4 regions of the Enterobacter sp. C4G1 genome follow, and region 1 is predicted to be linked to each of the others. Evidence: predicted binding sites of a transcription regulator. Region 1 holds the regulator's gene; each other region holds the start of a gene.
The links. Region 1 encodes CRP, which controls carbon source genes, mostly activating them, when cyclic AMP is high. Its sites were predicted from a motif close to ATGTGANNNNNNTCACAT; they were not measured.
Positions count from the first base shown of each region.

Region 2: a site for CRP is predicted at 2,954-2,971, ahead of idnO (gluconate 5-dehydrogenase). Genes of this name have one in related genera too.
Region 3: a site for CRP is predicted at 2,315-2,332, ahead of uxuA (mannonate dehydratase). Genes of this name have one in related genera too.
Region 4: a site for CRP is predicted at 2,474-2,491, ahead of ACT9TW_RS20785 (CidA/LrgA family protein). Genes of this name have one in related genera too.

Region 1 is NZ_JBQVVV010000001.1:660,325-665,145, forward strand. Features, by position in the region: gene ACT9TW_RS03255 (hydrolase) at 1-106, shown strand, start outside; gene ACT9TW_RS03260 (YheU family protein) at 103-321, shown strand; gene ACT9TW_RS03265 (phosphoribulokinase) at 353-1,222, shown strand; gene ACT9TW_RS03270 (OsmC family protein) at 1,289-1,693, opposite strand; gene crp (cAMP-activated global transcriptional regulator CRP) at 2,004-2,636, shown strand; gene ACT9TW_RS03280 (YccS/YhfK family putative transporter) at 2,694-4,781, shown strand; gene argD (bifunctional acetylornithine/succinyldiaminopimelate transaminase) at 4,796-4,821, opposite strand, start outside.
Region 2 is NZ_JBQVVV010000001.1:1,800,464-1,805,284, forward strand. Features, by position in the region: gene carB (carbamoyl-phosphate synthase large subunit) at 1-698, shown strand, start outside; gene ACT9TW_RS08695 (YgdI/YgdR family lipoprotein) at 838-1,071, shown strand; gene ACT9TW_RS08700 (YhcH/YjgK/YiaL family protein) at 1,108-1,575, opposite strand; gene ACT9TW_RS08705 (gluconokinase) at 1,572-2,102, opposite strand; gene idnO (gluconate 5-dehydrogenase) at 2,116-2,880, opposite strand; gene ACT9TW_RS08715 (LacI family DNA-binding transcriptional regulator) at 3,125-4,117, shown strand; gene ACT9TW_RS08720 (2-hydroxyacid dehydrogenase) at 4,251-4,821, shown strand, end outside.
Region 3 is NZ_JBQVVV010000002.1:1,466,295-1,471,115, reverse strand. Features, by position in the region: gene ACT9TW_RS20930 (CobW family GTP-binding protein) at 1-640, opposite strand, end outside; gene ACT9TW_RS20925 (mannitol dehydrogenase family protein) at 757-2,223, opposite strand; gene uxuA (mannonate dehydratase) at 2,429-3,619, shown strand; gene yeiP (elongation factor P-like protein YeiP) at 3,744-4,316, opposite strand; gene ACT9TW_RS20910 (YkgJ family cysteine cluster protein) at 4,481-4,735, shown strand; gene setB (sugar efflux transporter SetB) at 4,732-4,821, opposite strand, start outside.
Region 4 is NZ_JBQVVV010000002.1:1,435,263-1,440,083, reverse strand. Features, by position in the region: gene sanA (outer membrane permeability protein SanA) at 1-197, opposite strand, end outside; gene cdd (cytidine deaminase) at 325-1,209, opposite strand; gene ACT9TW_RS20790 (CidB/LrgB family autolysis modulator) at 1,338-2,033, opposite strand; gene ACT9TW_RS20785 (CidA/LrgA family protein) at 2,030-2,425, opposite strand; gene ACT9TW_RS20780 (ParD-like family protein) at 2,611-2,829, shown strand; gene map (type I methionyl aminopeptidase) at 2,810-3,589, shown strand; gene dusC (tRNA dihydrouridine(16) synthase DusC) at 3,655-4,587, shown strand.

The DNA.
Region 1 (4,821 bases):
TGGCGGCCACGTTGGCTTTGTCGGAGGCACGCTCAGACGCCCACAGATGTGGCTGGAAACACGCATTCCAGCCTGGCTCACCGCTTTTCTGGACGGTAAAAAATGATTATCCCCTGGCAGGAACTGGCGCCCGAAACGCTCGATAATCTTATTGAAAGCTTTGTATTACGCGAAGGCACAGATTATGGTGAACAAGAACGTTCGCTTGAACAAAAGGTCAACGATGTAAAGCGCCAGCTCAAAAGTGGCGAGGTGGTGCTGGTATGGTCTGAGCTGCACGAAACGGTCAATATCATGCCCCGCAATGCCTTTCACGACTGACCTTTAACACTATTCCAGTCAGGGAGTTGCTATGTCTGCCAGACATCCGGTTATTGCCGTTACAGGCTCAAGTGGTGCGGGTACAACCACCACCAGCCTCGCCTTTCGCAAGATTTTCGCGCAACTTAATTTACGGTCCGCAGAGGTAGAAGGCGATAGCTTTCACCGCTACACCCGCCCTGAAATGGATATGGCGATCCGCAAAGCTCGCGATCTCGGCAAACACATCAGCTATTTTGGGCCAGATGCGAACGATTTCGGTCTGCTGGAGCAGACTTTCAAAGAATACGGACAGACCGGAAAAGGCCAGTCGCGGAAGTATCTGCACACCTATGACGAAGCCGTTCCCTGGAACCAGGTACCAGGGACATTCACCCCCTGGCAGCCTCTTCCCGAACCTACCGACGTGCTATTTTATGAAGGATTACATGGCGGCGTGGTGACCACGCAGCATGATGTGGCGCGCCACGTGGACCTGCTGGTCGGCGTTGTGCCGATTGTGAACCTGGAGTGGATCCAGAAGCTGACGCGCGATATCAGCGAGCGCGGTCATTCACGTGAAGCGGTGATGGATTCGGTTGTTCGTTCGATGGAAGATTACATTAACTTCCTGACGCCGCAGTTCTCACGCACCCACATCAACTTCCAGCGCGTGCCGACGGTAGATACCTCCAACCCGTTTGCGGCCAAAAGCATTCCTTCACTGGACGAAAGCTTTGTGGTTATTCATTTCCGCAATCTCGAAGGCATTGATTACCCCTGGCTGCTGGCCATGCTGCAAGGCTCATTCATTTCGCATATGAATACGTTGGTGGTGCCGGGCGGGAAAATGGGGCTGGCGATGGAACTGATTATGTCACCGCTGGTGCAGCGGTTGATGGAAGGTAAGCAGATCGCGTGATCCTTTTCCCTCTCCCCGTGGGAGAGGGTTAGGGTGAGGGCATCAACGCGTATGATGCCCCTTGCATTACGCCTCGATCACTTCATACGAATGCGTGATTTTTACCGCTTTCTCCAGCATTAACGCCACAGAGCAATATTTCTCCGCAGAAAGATCCACCGCGCGTGATACCGCAGCGTCTTTCAGCTCTTTGCCGGTCACAATAAAATGCAAATTGATGTGCGTAAACAGGCGTGGCGCTTCTTCACGGCGTTCAGAAGTGAGTTTTACTTCGCAATCCGTCACGTCATGACGACCTTTTTGCAAAATCGACACCACGTCAATTGCGCTGCAACCACCCGCCGCCATCAGCACCATCTCCATTGGGCTTGGTGCTTTATCGCCGGAATTCCCATCCATTAAAATCTGGTGTCCGGAAGCGGATTCGCCCAGGAACGTTAAACCTTCAACCCATTTCACACGCGCTTGCATATTCATTAACTCCAACGTTGCATTTTTGGTGACAGATTACGCGTACGTTACATTTCTCGCAACGGAAGGCGACCTGCATCATGCTGAAGCGAGACACCAGGAGACACGCGACAAAAGCTATGCTAAAACACTCTGGATGCTACAGTAATACATTGACGTTACACATGTATGCAGAGGACATCAAACTTTACTGGCTGCGACTATTACGACAGCCGACTTCCCAGGGTATGGGTAAGAATTCGATTGCAACCCCAGAGTCTGGATGCATCTTATGACTCTGGTGACAGCTTATAACAGAGGATAACAGCGCATGGTGCTTGGCAAACCGCAAACAGACCCGACTCTCGAATGGTTCTTGTCTCATTGCCACATTCATAAGTACCCATCGAAGAGCACGCTGATTCACCAGGGTGAAAAAGCGGAAACGTTGTATTACATCGTCAAAGGCTCGGTGGCAGTGCTGATCAAAGATGAGGAAGGGAAAGAAATGATCCTTTCTTATCTGAACCAGGGCGATTTCATCGGTGAACTGGGCCTGTTTGAAGAAGGCCAGGAACGTAGCGCCTGGGTTCGTGCAAAAACCGCGTGTGAAGTGGCCGAAATCTCCTACAAGAAATTCCGTCAGCTGATTCAGGTTAACCCTGACATCCTGATGCGTCTTTCTTCGCAGATGGCTCGCCGCCTGCAAGTCACGTCTGAGAAAGTGGGTAACCTCGCCTTCCTGGACGTAACGGGCCGTATCGCTCAGACTCTGCTGAACCTGGCGAAACAACCAGACGCAATGACCCACCCGGACGGAATGCAAATTAAAATTACCCGTCAGGAAATTGGTCAGATCGTGGGTTGCTCCCGTGAAACAGTGGGCCGTATTCTGAAAATGCTCGAAGACCAGAACCTGATCTCCGCCCACGGTAAAACCATCGTGGTTTACGGAACACGTTAATTCCGGTCAAACGGCGTGCCATCGCAAGGTGTCACGCCGTTTTTGTCTCTACTCCCCATGTGGCGCAGGCTAATTTATCACCCGGAAGTTAACTACGCACTGCGACAAACGCTGGTGTTGTGCCTTCCTGTGGCCGTGGGTTTGCTGCTGGGCCATCTGCAACAGGGTCTGTTGTTCTCCCTGGTTCCTGCCTGCTGCAACATTGCAGGTCTGGACACACCGCATAAACGTTTCTTCAAGCGCCTGATTATTGGCGGCTGTCTGTTTGCAGGCTGTAGCCTCGCTGTACAACTGCTGCTTGCCCGTGATATTCCGCTTCCCCTGATCCTGACCGTACTGGCCATGACGCTTGGCGTGACCGCTGAAATCAGCGCGCTACATGCCCGGTTGCTGCCCGCGTCGTTGATTGCCGCCATCTTCACGCTGAGCCTCGCCGGGAATATGCCGGTGTGGGAGCCGCTACTCATCTACGCGCTGGGAACCCTGTGGTACGGCGTGTTCAACTGGATCTGGTTCCGCCTGTGGCGCGAACAACCGCTGCGCGAATCGCTCAGCCTGCTCTACGTGCAGCTTGCCGACTACTGCGAAGCCAAGTACACCCTGCTCACTCAGCATACGGATCCGGAAAAATCGCTGCCGCCGCTGCTGGCGCGCCAGCAAAAAGTCGTCGATCTGATTAGCCAGTGTTATCAGCAGTTGCACATGCTCGCCGCCAATAAAAATCATGACTATAAGCGACTGCTGCGTATCTTCCAGGTCGGTCTGGATTTACAGGAACATATCTCTGTGAGCCTGCATCATCCGCAGGAGGTGCAAAAGCTGGTCGAACGTAGCCACGCCGAGGCGGTGATCCGCTGGAACGCCCAAACCGTGGCAGCGCGCCTGCGCATTCTCGCTGACGATATCCTGTATCACCGCTATCCCACGCGTTTTAACATGGACAAACAGCTGGGGGCGCTGGAGAAAATTGCCCATCAACACGCGGAAAACCCGGTGGGCCAATTTGCGGCGTGGCACTTCAGCCGCATCGCCCGTGTCCTGCGGACTCAGCGGCCACTTTACCCCCGTGACCTGATGGCCGATAAACAAAAGCGTCTGCCGCTGCTGCCAGCCCTGAAAAGCTATCTGTCACTGAAATCTGCCGCGCTGCGTAATGCCGCGCGTATCAGCGTGATGCTTAGCACCGCCAGTCTGATGGGCGTCGCGCTGCACTTACCGAAACCGTACTGGATCTTAATGACCGTGCTGTTTGTTACGCAGAACGGTTACGGTGCTACGCGGGTGCGCATTCTGCACCGGGCAGGTGGCACAATCGCGGGGCTTATCATTGCTGGGGTGACGCTGCACTTCCACGTACCGGAAGGCTATACGCTGCTGGGGATGCTGGCTGTCACCATGGTGAGCTACCTGATTATTCGCAAGAACTATGGCTGGGCGATGGTGGGCTTTACGGTCACTGCGGTATACACCCTGCAACTGCTCACGCTCAATGGCGAACAGTTTATTCTCGCCCGCCTGGTCGACACCCTGATTGGCTGCCTGATTGCCTTTGGCGGCCTGGTCTGGCTCTGGCCCCAGTGGCAAAGCGGGTTGTTGCGCCAGAACGCCCATGATGCGCTGGAAGCAGATCAACAGGCGATACGCCTGATCCTGAGCGATGATCCACAGCCTTCGCCGCTGGCGTATCAGCGCATGAAGGTTAACCAGGCACATAACGCCCTGTTTAACTCACTGAACCAGGCGATGCAGGAGCCGGGCTTTAATTCCCACTATCTGGCAGACATGAAACTGTGGGTGACGCACAGCCAGTTTATCGTCGAGCACATTAACGCCATGACCACGCTTGCACGCGAGCACACGATGCTGACACCCGATCTGGCGCAGCGCTATTTGCAGTCCTGTGAGATTGCCTTGCAGCGATGTCAGCAGCGCCTGGAGTACGACGCGCCGGGAGAAGCTGGAGATTCGAATATTCTTGAAGCACCGGAAACACTGACGCTTGGCCCAATGAGCACCCTGGAGCAGCATTTGCAGCGCATCCTGGGGCATCTGAGCACCATGCACACCATTTCGTCGGTGGCATGGCGTCAGCGTCCGCATCACGGGATTTGGTTAACGCGGGTATTAAAACGCACGCCGTACTAATTTTGCCGGCCAGTTTATCCGCGTACGATCTTCGCCACCG
Region 2 (4,821 bases), 1.1 Mb from region 1:
ACCCGCGTGCGGCACGTACCGTACCGTTCGTCTCCAAAGCGACCGGCGTTCCGCTGGCGAAAGTGGCGGCGCGCGTGATGGCAGGCCAGACGCTGGCTCAGCAGGGCGTGACGAAAGAAATCATCCCACCGTACTACTCGGTGAAAGAAGTGGTACTGCCGTTCAACAAATTCCCGGGCGTTGACCCACTGTTAGGGCCAGAAATGCGCTCTACCGGGGAAGTGATGGGCGTGGGCCGCACCTTCGCAGAAGCGTTCGCGAAAGCGCAGCTGGGCAGTAGCTCTACGATGAGAAAATCAGGCCGTGCGCTGCTCTCTGTGCGCGAAGGTGATAAAGAGCGCGTGGTTGACCTGGCCGCCAAGCTGCTGAAACAGGGCTTCGAGCTGGATGCAACCCACGGCACGGCGATTGTGCTTGGTGAAGCGGGTATCAATCCACGTCTGGTGAACAAGGTGCATGAAGGTCGTCCGCACATTCAGGACCGTATCAAGAATGGCGAATACACCTACATCATCAACACCACGGCGGGCCGCCAGGCGATTGAAGACTCTAAGCTGATTCGCCGCAGCGCGCTGCAATACAAGGTGCACTACGACACCACCCTGAACGGCGGTTTCGCAACAGCTATGGCGCTGAACGCGGATGCGACCGAGAAGGTGATTTCGGTGCAGGAAATGCACGCGCAGATTAACAAGTAAGTAAAAATGCCCGGCGGCATTCCGCGGCCGGGCATTATCCCCACCTTCAGAACCTTCTGGTTTTCCATCCTCTTTCAGTCAGTTAGCCTAAAATGGTTAGGTCGATAACGAAATCCAACTGAATGCAGGGGAAAACACCATGCAAAATAAATTACTTATCACTTCTGTCTTTGCTGCTGCAGCGCTGTTCACCGTCGCGGGCTGTTCCTCTAATCAGGCATTAAAAACCACCGATGGCAAAACCATCGTCACTGACGGGAAACCGCAGGTCGATGAAGATACCGGTATGGTGTCTTACAAAAATGCTGAAACCGGTAAAACGGAGCAGATTAATCGTGACCAGGTGAAGTCGATGGATGAACTGGATAACTGATTGATGGCGCTGGCCCGTGAGGGCCAGCGTTGTGCTTTAGAGCAGGTCGTTATTGATTTTGACAACAATCTTGTGCAGCGGTGCGCCAGCATCAAGGGCACTCATCGGACGGTGTAATTCCCCAGGGAACAGGATAGCCAGCTCAAAAGGATGGAGATGGATCAGCGATTCACTGCTGATGTGTTCGCAAAAACCAAGGTCGTGAGCCGCATTAAACGGACCATCGGGTGTAATGGTCAGTCCCTTATTACCTGCGCCAATAATCTCTTCCCCCGTCAGGACGATATGAATATCAATGTACTGATGATGGTACTCCGGGCGTTGTTCGGCCAGCGGGCGCGTTTCGCCTTCGACGACGGTAAAAAAGATATTATCGCCATCAACGGTATATTTACCCGCAGGCAGGCTGAGCGGATCCTGAGCGATAACCGCCTGTAACGCGGTACGGATAACCGGCGGATAGAGTGCATTTTTAGCCGCTGTGGCTAAGGTATCGATAATCATGCCAGCATCTCCCTGGAGTGCGCTTGGTCGAGTAACGTTAAGGCGTTCGCCACGATCTGCGCCACCGTCGGGGCGATATCAATGGCGACAATATCGGTTTCGCTGCTGTCCGGGGCTTCCAGCGCGGCAAACTGGCTGCGCAGTAATGCTTCTGGCATAAAATGGCCTTTACGTTGCTGCATGCGGGCCAGAATGCAGTCGTAATCGCCCGTTAGCCAGAGGAAGCGAACTTTGTTGCTTCCTTTACGCAGCTGGTCGCGATAGCGCTTTTTTAGCGCGGAACAGACCAGCACGCCGGATTCATTCTTCTGCTCAAGGCTAAAAATGACGTCGGCGATACGCTCCAGCCACGGCTGACGATCGTTATCATCAAGCGGCTGACTGGCCGCCATTTTGACAATATTCTGCCGTGGGTGAAGGTCATCACCATCGATGAATTTAGCCCCCATCTGCTGCGCGATAGCGTGTCCTACCGTTGTTTTCCCGGTGCCAGATACGCCCATCAGGATGATGCATTGCCCTGTCATAGTGCCTCCGGATTCACACTGCCACCAACATGCCGCCATCCACGAACAACAGATGGCCGTTGACGAAGTTAGACGCGCTGGAAGAGAGAAAAACCGCTGCGCCAACCAGCTCCTGCGGATTGCCCCAGCGCGCCGCCGGAGTGCGTTTGCACAGCCAGTCAGTAAACGCTTTATCATCGACCAGCGTCTGCGTCATCGCCGTTTTGAAGTAGCCCGGCGCGATACCGTTAACCTGAATGTTATGGCGCGCCAGCTCAACGCACATACCGCGCGTCAGCATTTTGACCGCCCCTTTCGCGGCGGCATAAGGGGTGATGGTGTCACGGCCCAGCTCACTTTGCATGGAGCAGATGTTGACGATTTTACCCTGCTGGCGGGCGATCATCCGTTTAGCAACGGCCTGCGACACTAAAAATACCGCCGTCTGATTCACGGAAATAACGTCATTCCATTCCTGAACCGGGAATTCAGTAAAAGGATGGCGGCGTTGAATACCGGCGTTATTAAATAATACGTCGATGGCGCCTATTTCTTTTTCAATCTGGCTAATAGCATTTTCTACGCAGTCCGCATCCGTGACATTAAATACGGCAGGATATGCCGTCGCGCCTTCATCGCGTAATTTCATGACCGCATCGTTAGCCCGGGTTTCAGAAATATCATTAATGATAATTTCCGCGCCATATTGCGCCAGACCCTGAGCCATCACAAAGCCAATTCCCTGACCTGCGCCTGTAATTAAAATGCGTTTACCTTGTAAGCTGAAAAGATCTTTCATCTTGATATCCTGATTAACGGCTGAAAACGGAAAACGTTGTGGGTTCTATCTCACGGATTTTCGGCAGATGAAACTGTGATGAGGATCACTTCAAATCGTGTTACGAAAAGGGGTTACGTTAAACGTGAGGCGGGGCGGTAAATCCCGCGCCAGGAGAGGGTGATAGCGGCCTCACGTGATTCTCTTTTCCTGCGCTGGCAGGCATAATGGCCTGATGTGGTAGCGGTTATTGACGGGTTAACTGATGAAGGCACAACGTATTACGCTTAATGATATCGCTGAGCTGGCTGGCGTAACGAAGATGACCGTTAGCCGCTATTTACGCACGCCGGATAAAGTGAAACCCGAAACCGCCGAGCGTATTGCCAGCGTAATTGCGGAAATTGGTTACGAGCCTGATCCGGATAATCCTGCCATGAGCAGTACCGTGGTGCCGCGCATTGGCGTACTCATACCTTCTTTCCATAATCAAATATTTGCCGATCTGTTAGCCGGTATTGAGTCGGTTACGGCGGCGCACGGCTATCAAACGCTGGTGGTGAACTACGACTACGACCGCCAGCGTGAAGAAGAGCAGATTGCGGCAGTGCTGGCGTTTAATGTCAAAGGCCTGTTATTGACCGAGTCAGTGCATACCCTGCGGGCAGAAAAGTACCTCAACGCCGCGAAAATCCCTGTTGCGGAAGTGATGGGGTTGTCGGATAACCCCGGGCGCATTAACGTGGGTTTTGACAATTTCAAAGCGGGCCTGGATATGACCAACATGCTGCTGGCAAGCGGAAAGCGGCACATCGTCTATTTTGGATCGATGTCGGACGTCCGTGATGAGCAGCGTTACGCAGGGTATTGCCAGGCGATGGAAGCGGCAGGCCTGACGGTAGGGCGTATTGCGCCCAACAAGGTTTCGTCTGTCTCTATCGGGACGGGCATGATGACGCTGGCGCGCCAGATGTACGCCGATATGGACGGAATTCTGTGTACCAACGACGACCTCGCCGTTGGCGTGTTACAGGAGTGCCTGGCATCGGGTATTCGCGTCCCGCAGACGCTGGCGATCGCCGGTTTTCACGGGCTGGAGATTGGCCAGGTTGTCTCCCCGCGTCTGGCAAGCGTACTGACGCCGCGCGCTGAAATGGGCAAAGTCGCCACTGAAATCCTGATCAAGAAAATCAAAGGGCTACCGACTATTGAGAAGGTCGATCTGCACTACCGCCTGTCGATGGGCGAAACCATCTAATTTGTCTTACCGATCACGGAGCCTGTAACAGCGCTTTTTAACACGATTCAGCGTGACGAAGATCGCAAAAAACCCTACAAAAAACCCGTTTGATAGTGACCACTGTCGTTATGAACTTCAAACAGGTGATCCCATGAATACTCTTTCTCGCGCCGTCCTTCTGGTGGCTCCCGTTATTGATACCCTGCAAGCCCAGCTTGCCGCTGAGTTCCCGCTGTTTCGCCTGTATGAACAAGATGATCCCATCGCGTTTCTGCGTGAACAGGGGGAGAACATTGCCGCCGTGGTTACGCGGGGCGATGTGGGGGTGCAAAACAGCGTTCTGGAGCTGCTGCCGCACGTGGGGCTGGTGGCTATCTTTGGCGTGGGGACCGATGCGGTGGATCTGGACTATGTGCGCTCCCGCCAGATTGCCGTCTCGATAACGTCTGGCGTGTTAACCAATGATGTCGCCGATCTGGCAATGGGGCTGTTGCTCAGTGGCGCACGCCAGCTGTGTCAGGGCGATCGTTTTGTCCGGGAAGGGCGCTGGCTTAACGGTGGTCTGCCGCTGGCAACCCAGGTGAGTGGCAAGCGTATTGGCCTGCTGGGGATGGGGAATATCGGCCAGGCCATTGCCCGCCGTGCCGCGGGTTTTGATATGCAGGTGCTGTACCACGACCGTAAACCTGTCGAGGGGCTTGGGTATCAGTGGTGCGCGGACC
Region 3 (4,821 bases), on a different contig from region 1:
TGGCGCTTTGGCTGTGGCTATGCGCTGCGCTGGCAGGCAGTTCAGCCTGATTCAGCCGGGGAAGGTCGAGCAGGGCATTGTCAATCTTGCCCTGTGTGCTGTAAACACGCTGACGTTCACCACCAAAATGTTGCCACCAGGCATCAAACGCCGCATGGCTTTCGGCGGTTGCACGATCTTCTTTGTTGGCGATGACAATATCGGCGCAGGCAAGCTGATCGCGGAAGTTTTCATTGTTAACGGCGCGTTCATCCAACAACTGACGTGGATCAAGCAGGCACAGCGTCGCCCGCAGATCGATCCACGGCTCGTACACGGGCGCGGTCAGCAAATCGAGAATTTGTTTTGGATGGCCGAGCCCGGTCGGTTCAATCAGCAGACGGTCTGGCTTGCCCTGGCGCAGCAGGGTGTTTAGTCCAACCTGCATGGGTAAACCATTTACACAACACATGCATCCGCCGGGGATCTCTTTGATCAACGCGCCGCTGTCCGCCAGCAATGCGCCATCAATACCGACCTCGCCAAATTCGTTCACCAGAACGGCCCATTTTTCTGCCGGATCTTTATTGGCCAGCAAATGCAGAATTGAGGTGGTTTTACCGCTGCCGAGAAAGCCGGTGATAAGGTTGGTTTTGGTCACGTGCGCTCCAGAAATCAGTGTGATGCTATGCACATTATCCTGACGAAAAAAGAGCGCAATGAGAAGGGGGAAAGGCGAACGGAGAACATTTCCATTCGCGTTAAGCGCAATTATCGCTAAATATTTAACGTTTCGATAACAGCCTGGCGCGCGCCATGCTGTGCAATACGCTGATAGGCCTGGTTCACCGCGTCAACAAACAGCGGCGATTGCGGCAGGTCCTGGCCGAAGATTTCATTCAGCGTCAACAGAGCATTTACGCGCTCATCATTATTGCTGGCATCGACAATCGCGCGGATCTTATCGCTGAGCGGATCGCGCACATCAATGGAGTTGCCACTGTCATCCATACCGCTGACATAACGGATCCAGCCAGCAACGCCTAACGCCAGCAGCGGCCACGCGCTGCCACTCTCCAGATGAACACGAATGCCCTCCAGCATTCGCTGAGGCAGTTTCTGGCTACCGTCCATGGCGATTTGCCAGGTGCGGTGCTGTAATGCCGGGTTGGCAAAACGGTCAATCAGACTATCGGCATACGCCGTGAGGTCAACGTCGGTGATACGCAGCGTAGGAGCTTGCTCATCCAGCATCAGTCTGCGTGCGGCTGTGCGGAAGCTGGCGTCCTGCATACAGTCACTGATATGCGCGTATCCGGCAAGATAACCCAGATAGGCCAGGAAAGAGTGGCTGCCGTTCAGCATCCGCAGTTTCATCTGTTCCCAGGGTAAAACGTCCTGCACCATCTGCACGCCAGCCAATTCCCACTCAGGGCGTCCGGCGACAAAGTTGTCTTCGACGACCCACTGAATAAAAGGTTCGCAGCTGATGGCACAGGGATCTTCAACGCCCAGTGCTAGTGTAATTTCCGTAAGCGAAGCTTCCGTAGCGGCAGGGACAATTCTGTCTACCATCGTGCCCGGGAAACTGACATGCACGCTGATCCACTCTGCGAGTTCGGCTGAGCGCTTTTGGGCCATCCCCAGTACCGCATTTTTCACGACATGGCCGTTGTCCGGGATGTTATCGCAGGAGAGTACAGTAAATGGCGGCAAGCCGCGCTCGCGACGCCTGTGCAGGGCCTCCACCAGGATCCCGGGTGCGGAATGCGGTTCGCAAGGTGTTTCCAGATCGTGAATAATGCGGGCATTGTTCAGATCCAGTTTCCCGGTGGCTGGGTCAATGCAGTAGCCTTTTTCAGTGATGGTGAGTGAAACAATGGCTACCTGCGGCTCACAGAATTTCTCAATGATGGCAGCCAGTGAATCCAGCTTTGCATTCAGGCATTCATGGACGGCACCGACAACGATCGGCTGATTTCCGTCGGCCCCTTTTTCCATCACGGTAAACAGGTGGTCTTGTGCGCGCAGCTGGCTCATCAGCACATCACCGCTGAAGAGGCTTATTTCACAAATCCCCCAGTCGCCTCCTTTCGCATTCAGTACGCGATTGGTCAATAGTGCCTGATGCGCGCGGTGAAAAGCACCAAACCCAAAGTGAACGATACGTGAGCGTAACTGCTGGCGATCGTAGCGTGGCTGCTGGACGTGGGCAGGAAGCGAGGCGGAGGCAATAGTCTTCATTAAGTACACACCTGATTAACCATTAATTAACAATGACAGTGTAAAGTTATATGACAACAAATTAAATTGGTGAGCCGTAAATATCCCTGTTATGTGAGTTTGATCAATCAATGTGTCGCGGTGTATTGACCCTTCTTATTAAACATGTATGGTAGTCGTCATTGCATTAACATATATTGGTATAACAACTTGAGAGGGTGAGGCAATGGAACAAACCTGGCGTTGGTACGGGCCGAACGATCCGGTTTCTCTTGATGATGTGCGTCAGGCTGGCGCAACGGGTGTAGTTACCGCGCTGCATCATATCCCTAACGGCCAGGTCTGGCCGGTAGACGAAATCAAAAAGCGTCAGGCACTGCTGGCTGAAAAGGGCTTAACCTGGTCTGTTGTTGAGAGTATTCCGGTTCATGAAGATATCAAAACGCATTCAGGCGAATGTGAAACCTGGATTGCTAACTATCAGCAAAGCATTCGCAACCTGGCTGTCTGCGGTATTGACACCGTTTGCTATAACTTTATGCCGATTCTGGACTGGACGCGTACCGACCTGGAATACACCTTGCCCGACGGTTCAAAAGCGTTGCGCTTTGATCAGATTGCGTTCGCGGCATTTGAATTACATATTCTGAAGCGCGAAGGTGCGGCGGCGGATTACACCGCAGAAGAGCAGCAGCAGGCGCTGGCATGGTTTAACGCCGCGAGCGACGCTGATATCGAAAAACTGACCCGCAATATTATTGCTGGCCTGCCGGGTGCCGAGGAAGGCTACACGCTGGATCAGTTCCGCGCGCGCCTGGCGGAGTACGGCAATATAGATAAGAACCAGTTGCGTGAAAACATGGCGCATTTCCTGCGCGCGATTGTGCCGGTAGCCGAAGAGGCAGGTGTGCGCATGGCCGTGCATCCTGACGATCCTCCGCGTCCAATCCTCGGCCTGCCGCGCATTGTATCCACCATTGAAGATATGCAGTGGCTGAAAGAGACGGTAAACAGCATCTACAACGGCTTTACCATGTGCACCGGTTCATATGGCGTGCGTGCGGATAACGACCTGGTGCGAATGATTGAAACTTTCGGCGATCGTATTCACTTCACCCACCTGCGCGCAACCTGCCGTGAAGATAACCCGAAAACCTTCCACGAAGCCGCACACCTGGGTGGTGATGTGAACATGGTGGCAGTGGTTGACGCTATTCTGGCGGAAGAGCAGCGCCGTAAACACGCAGGTGATTTACGTCCTATTCCGTTCCGCCCTGACCATGGTCATCAGATGCTGGACGATCTGCGTAAGAAAACCAACCCAGGCTATTCAGCCATTGGCCGACTGAAAGGGATGGCGGAAGTACGCGGCGTTGAGCTTGCACTGAAGATGACGAAGTACCCGGAACTGCTGTAGGTTCTGTTGCCCGGAGCGCGCTGCGCTTACCGGGCCTACAAAAAAACCGGCCATCGGGCCGGTTTTTTTATTCGCGCTTTCGTAGGCCGGGTAAGGCGGAGACGCCACCCGGCAAATGCCACAATCAGTCAGCACGACCCATATAACGTTTTTCTTCGATATGGATACGGATCTTCTCGCCAGCGGACAGGTATTCAGGAACCTGTACCACCAGGCCGGTGGTCAGGGTGGCTGGTTTGTTACGTGCGCTGGCGGAAGCGCCTTTGATGCCAGGTGCCGTTTCAACGATTTCCAGGTCTACTGTCTGCGGCAGCTCAAGCGCCAGCAGCACGCCATCCCAGGTCAGAACCTGCATGTCCGGCATCCCGCCTTCAGGAATGAAAAGCAACTCTTCTTCAATCTGATCTTTGGTGAAGATGTACGGGGTGTAGTCTTCTTTATCCATGAATACGTATTCGTTGCCATCGATGTAAGAGAAATCCACATAACGACGGGTCAGGGTCACGGTATCCACGATATCGTCACCTTTAAAGCGTTCTTCTACCTTCAGGCCGGTACGAACATCGGCGAAACGCATTTTGTACAGCGTTGCTGCTCCACGGGCGCTAGGGGCCTGAATATCGATATCTTTCACAATCAGCAGTTTGCCGTTGTAATTCAGTACCATACCTTTCTTAATTTCGTTCGCTCTTGGCATTGCAGTAATCCTGTTTACGGGAGGTAAAAAATATCGCGCCAAATTACTCGCGCGCGGCCTTTCAGGCAAGTGGATTTCGTGGCTTTTGCTATCAATACGCAAAAGGTGTTACTGTGCGCGCCACGCCCGATTGTGCGGGTATCCGTCGCTGAAAGAGAACATTTATGGATTGCCGTCCAGACTGTGGCGCATGTTGCACCGCACCGTCCATTTCAAGCTCCATTCCTGGGATGCCGGATGGCAAGCCTGCTAATACGCGCTGTGTTCAGCTTTCTGAAAACAACCGATGTATGATTTTTGGTTCACCCCTGCGCCCAAAAGTGTGTTCCGGGCTGATGCCGTCGGCTGAGATGTGCGGTAACACCCGTGCGCAGGCCATGACTTATCTTCTGGAGCTGGAATCCCTCACTGCGCCCTAAACATCCTTAATGCGCGTCAGGCAGCCAATCGTCAGCGTGCACATTACCAGCGCAATCCAGAACACCGTATGATAGTTCCAGATTTC
Region 4 (4,821 bases), on a different contig from region 1:
TAATACTGATTGATAACGCCAGTGCGATAGTACTTGGCGGTGCCGAGCACCACGCCAACCTGGCGGTAAGGGAGGTCTTGCAGGTCATCAAAGATGTAGGGGGCGGTTTTCCAGCTCATCCAGCGGTCGAGGCCAAGCGCAGTCAACAGCAGTATGCCGACCAGGACAGACAGGCTGTAAAAAACGCGCTTTAACATGCAGATGGCTCGTTCCGAAGATGGGATTTCACTCAGGCTACTTTACCCGTCCGGTAAGAGCAAGAAACAGCGATTCAACTGAGGGGTTTTTCATCAGATATGCGGGCATTTCTGCCCGCACTCAGTATTACGCAAGCAGTACACGATCAATGGTGGTACAGCCGAGCGCTTTCAGCGTGGCGGCGGTCGCATCCCACTGGATCAGCGGTGCATCGGCAATTTCTGCCAGAATCGCGCGCTGGATATCAGGGTAATCGTATCCGTTCAGGTTCAGCAGGTTCAGTGCGCCTTGCAGAGGCGGCAGCGTTGGGTTGAATGCCGCATTTTCAGCGTAACTGCCGCTAAAGATGCGGCCATCACGGCACTGAAGCGCCACACCGCTTGGTGATTTGCTGTATGGGGTATGGCTTTTATTTGCAGCAGCAATTGCCGCTTCACTCAGCGCGTCACCGGAAAGCGCAAAGCCATGATCCTGCTCGTCCATCAGCAGTGTTTTGATATCGAGATCTTTTGGACCGAAGGCGTCTGGCAGGTAATCTCCCAGGGTGTGCGGTGCACGGCCTGGCAGGTTGATACGCAGTTGCAGCCCGCTGTTCAGTTCATTCATAAACTGGCGACAGTGACCACACGGGGTGTAGTTTACGGTAATGGCACTCAGCGCTGTTTCACCACGAAGCCAGGCGTGGCTGATGGCACTCTGCTCTGCATGAACCGTTTGCTGCATGGTCGCGCCGAGGAATTCCATATTCCCGCCGAAATACCAGGTTCCGCTCACGCCGCGAGCAATGGCACCAACGTTGAAGTGGGAGAGATCGGCGCGGGCACAGGCGGCAGCCAGCGGCAACAGTGCGAAAGCCAGCGCGTCTTCGTCCAGCCCCGTCGCCTGTTTAAGCGTCGTGACGTGCTCTGCCGTCAGCAGGGCGGGGAAATGCTCATCCGCCAGAACCGGGGCCAGGGCTGACTGCAAATTCTCTGCAAGCTGGGCGAAAGCGGCTTGAAAACGTGGATGCATGGCGATGCCTCATAAAGGTTAATGGATCGGTAGTGTACGGAGCCGTCAGGGCTTAATATGTGATCCAATTCTCATTATGTATGCAACTTATGAAAACAAAATGAAATTTGCGCGACGCATCGCAAATTTTACCCCACAACGGCCAGAATAATCGGGAACAGGAATGGCGCAATCAGGGAGGTCATGATCCCGCAGATCACCAGCGCCAGCGAGCTAAATGCACCTTCCTGATAATCCATCTCAGCGCAGCGCGCGGTGCCCAGGGCGTGTGAGGCGGTACCCATCGCCAGGCCACGGGCGGCCTTAGTCCGGATTTTCATGAGATTCAGCAGAGTATGGCCAAATACCGCACCCAGAATACCGACAAAAATGACGCACATGGCGCTGATCGCCGGAATGCCGCCGATGCTGCCACCTACGGCCATCGCAATAGGCGTGGTGACGGATTTCGGCAAAATAGAAGCGGCAATTTGCGCAGATGCCCCCATCAATAGCGCGACGGAAGTCCCGGTGATCATCGCTACCAGGCTACCGACAAAACAGATGGTGATGATGGATTTCCAGCGCGCGCGGATCTGATGTAACTGTTCATATAAAGGAAAGGCGAGTGCGACAACGGCAGGTTGCAGCAGGTCGTTTAAAATTTTGCTGCCAGCGAAATAGCGCTCATACGGGATGCCCGTCAGCAGCAGAAACGGAATAATCACCACCATTGCTACCAGCAGTGGGTTAAGTAATGGCATCTTAAAACGTACGGCAAGTTTACGTGCGGCGAAGAACACGACCAGCGTTAACGGCAGCGACCACCAGATATTGGCCATCATTTTTTTGTTTTCTCCCCAACCACTTTACGTTCGCCGTGAACCAGATGCGAACTCCAACTGACTACCAGGAAAACCACCAGCGTGCTTATCGTGCAAGACACAACGATGGGGCCGAACTGGGCTTTGAGCAAATCAAAGTACTGCATCACCCCGACACCGATAGGCACGAACAGCAGGGCCATATAGCGGATGAGCACAAAGCAGCCAGGGTTGACCCATTTTGCCGGCAGGATTTGCAGCGCCAGCAGAACAAACAGGATCAGCATCCCGATAATGCTGCCAGGAATGGTGATAGGAAGCAGCGACGCGAGGAAAATCCCGGCGTAGAGGCAAGCGTAAATCAGGACGAATGCGCGCAAGTACTGCCAGATGATATTCAATGATTTGCTCATGGTGAAAGTCCTTGATGAAACGCATTCATCATACAATTAAACCCGGAAATGTGCCACGGATCACATCATGAATTTTGAGCATACCAGACATTCCTGAATGGAACGTCGGGCATTTCCACAAATGGACAGGGCGCCGGTTAAATGAGAATATATGATTCATATATGAATCGTAACGGTATGTATAAATGGGAATCGTAAAAATATCTGACCTGCTGCATGACGACATCCGCGATGCCAGCAAGGCTATGTCGCGCTCGGTGAACGCGCAGGCCGAATACTGGCTCCGTCTGGGGATGCTGTGCGAACTCTATCCTGAACTCAATTACCAACAAATTAAGATGATGATGCTGAAATCAGGATCCGACCGTCTGCTGGAGGTGATCAATGCCGTCAATAATCATTAAAACGGCTGATGAGCTTGCAACGCAGCGCCATGCCGGCGAACTGCTTGCCTCCGTGTTTACCATGTTAGACGGATTTATCCAGCCCGGGGTCACGACGATGGCAATCAACAACCGGGTGGAAGATTTTATTGTTAATGAGCTGCACTCCCGCCCGGCCAGTAAAGGGCAGTATGACTTTCCGTACGTGCTGAACACCTCGGTAAACGAGGTCGTCTGCCACGGGATCCCGAAAGAGTCGGAGCACCTGAAAATCGGGTCAATTGTCAACGTGGATATCACCCTTGAGAAAGGCGGCCTGATTGCCGACTCCAGCAAAATGTACCTGATTGGTGACGTGTCACCGCTGGCGCGTCGGCTGGTGAAAAAAACCTATGAGGCCATGTGGAAGGGGATCAAGGCGGTGAAACCTGGCGCAACGCTTGGGGACATTGGCCACGCCATTCAGTCGCATGTTGAAGGCAACGGCTACAGCGTGGTGCGCGAATATTGCGGACACGGTGTGGGTAAAGAGATGCACGAAGATCCGCAGGTGCTGCACTACGGCAAACCGGGTGAAGGCGCGGTGCTGAAAGAGGGAATGGTGTTTACCATTGAGCCGATGGTGAACCAGGGTGACAGCCGGATCAAAACCAAAAAAGATGGCTGGACGGTGGTCACCCGCGATAAAAAACTGTCGGCCCAGTGGGAGCATACCATTGCCGTCACAGCCGATGGTTTTGACGTCCTTACTCTGCGGCCTGACGAGACGATCCCGGATTAACCTCCGGGCTTTCAACATACCTGGAGAGCGGCTACTATAGCGCGTCTTTTTTCACAGGTACTGATATGCGTGTTTTACTGGCCCCAATGGAAGGCGTGCTCGATTCCCTCGTACGCGAACTTCTGACCGAGGTGAACGATTACGATCTCTGCGTGACGGAGTTTTTGCGCGTGGTCGATATGTTGCTGCCAGCAAAATCATTCTACCGACTCTGCCCGGAGCTGCATCGTCAGAGCCGTACCACCTCTGGCACGCTGGTGCGTATTCAGCTGTTGGGTCAGTATCCTGAATGGCTGGCGGAAAACGCCGCCCGCGCGGTTGAGCTTGGCTCGTATGGGGTTGATCTCAACTGTGGCTGTCCGTCTAAGCTTGTGAACGGCAGCGGCGGCGGGGCGACCTTGCTCAAAGATCCGGAGCTGATTTACCGTGGCGCGAAAGCCATGCGTGAAGCCGTGCCCTCACATTTGCCGGTGACGGTAAAAGTGCGCCTGGGCTGGGACAGCGATGCACGGCAGTTTGAAATCGCCGATGCGGCGCAGCAGGCCGGGGCCACCGAGCTGGTGGTGCATGGTCGCACCAAAGAAGATGGCTACAAAGCCGAACGCATCAACTGGCAGGCAATTGGCGAGATCCGCAAAAGACTCACCATTCCCGTTATCGCCAACGGCGAAATCTGGGATTACGCCAGCGCGCAGGCCTGTCTGAAAGAGACCGGCTGTGATGCGGTGATGATTGGGCGTGGCGCCCTTAACGTGCCGAACCTCAGCCGGGTGGTGAAATACAATGAGCCACGCATGGCCTGGCCGGATGTCGTCACCTTACTGCAAAAATATACCCGCCTGGAAAAGCAGGGGGATACCGGTTTGTATCACGTCGCGCGGATTAAACAGTGGCTGAGTTATTTGCGTAAAGAATATTCTGAGGCGCTGGGATTATTCCAGGAGATCCGCACGTTACAGACATCGGCGGATATTGCACGCGTCATTCAGTCAAAATAATAAGCGTTAATTTGCTCACACTTTTTTAATATATAAAACAAATCCGGTTTTCAATGTGGCACGAGGGTGTTAAGGTGCCACTGTTTTCAACGCAGGATTGTTACTGGTTAACAGGCAAAACCTAAGCGTTCCACGGCACTCATCGCTGTGGAACGCTTAGGTTTTTTTTTGCCTGTCATTTACGCAGGAGAGACATTTGCCTTAACGCGATACGCAGAAATAAAGCAGGACACC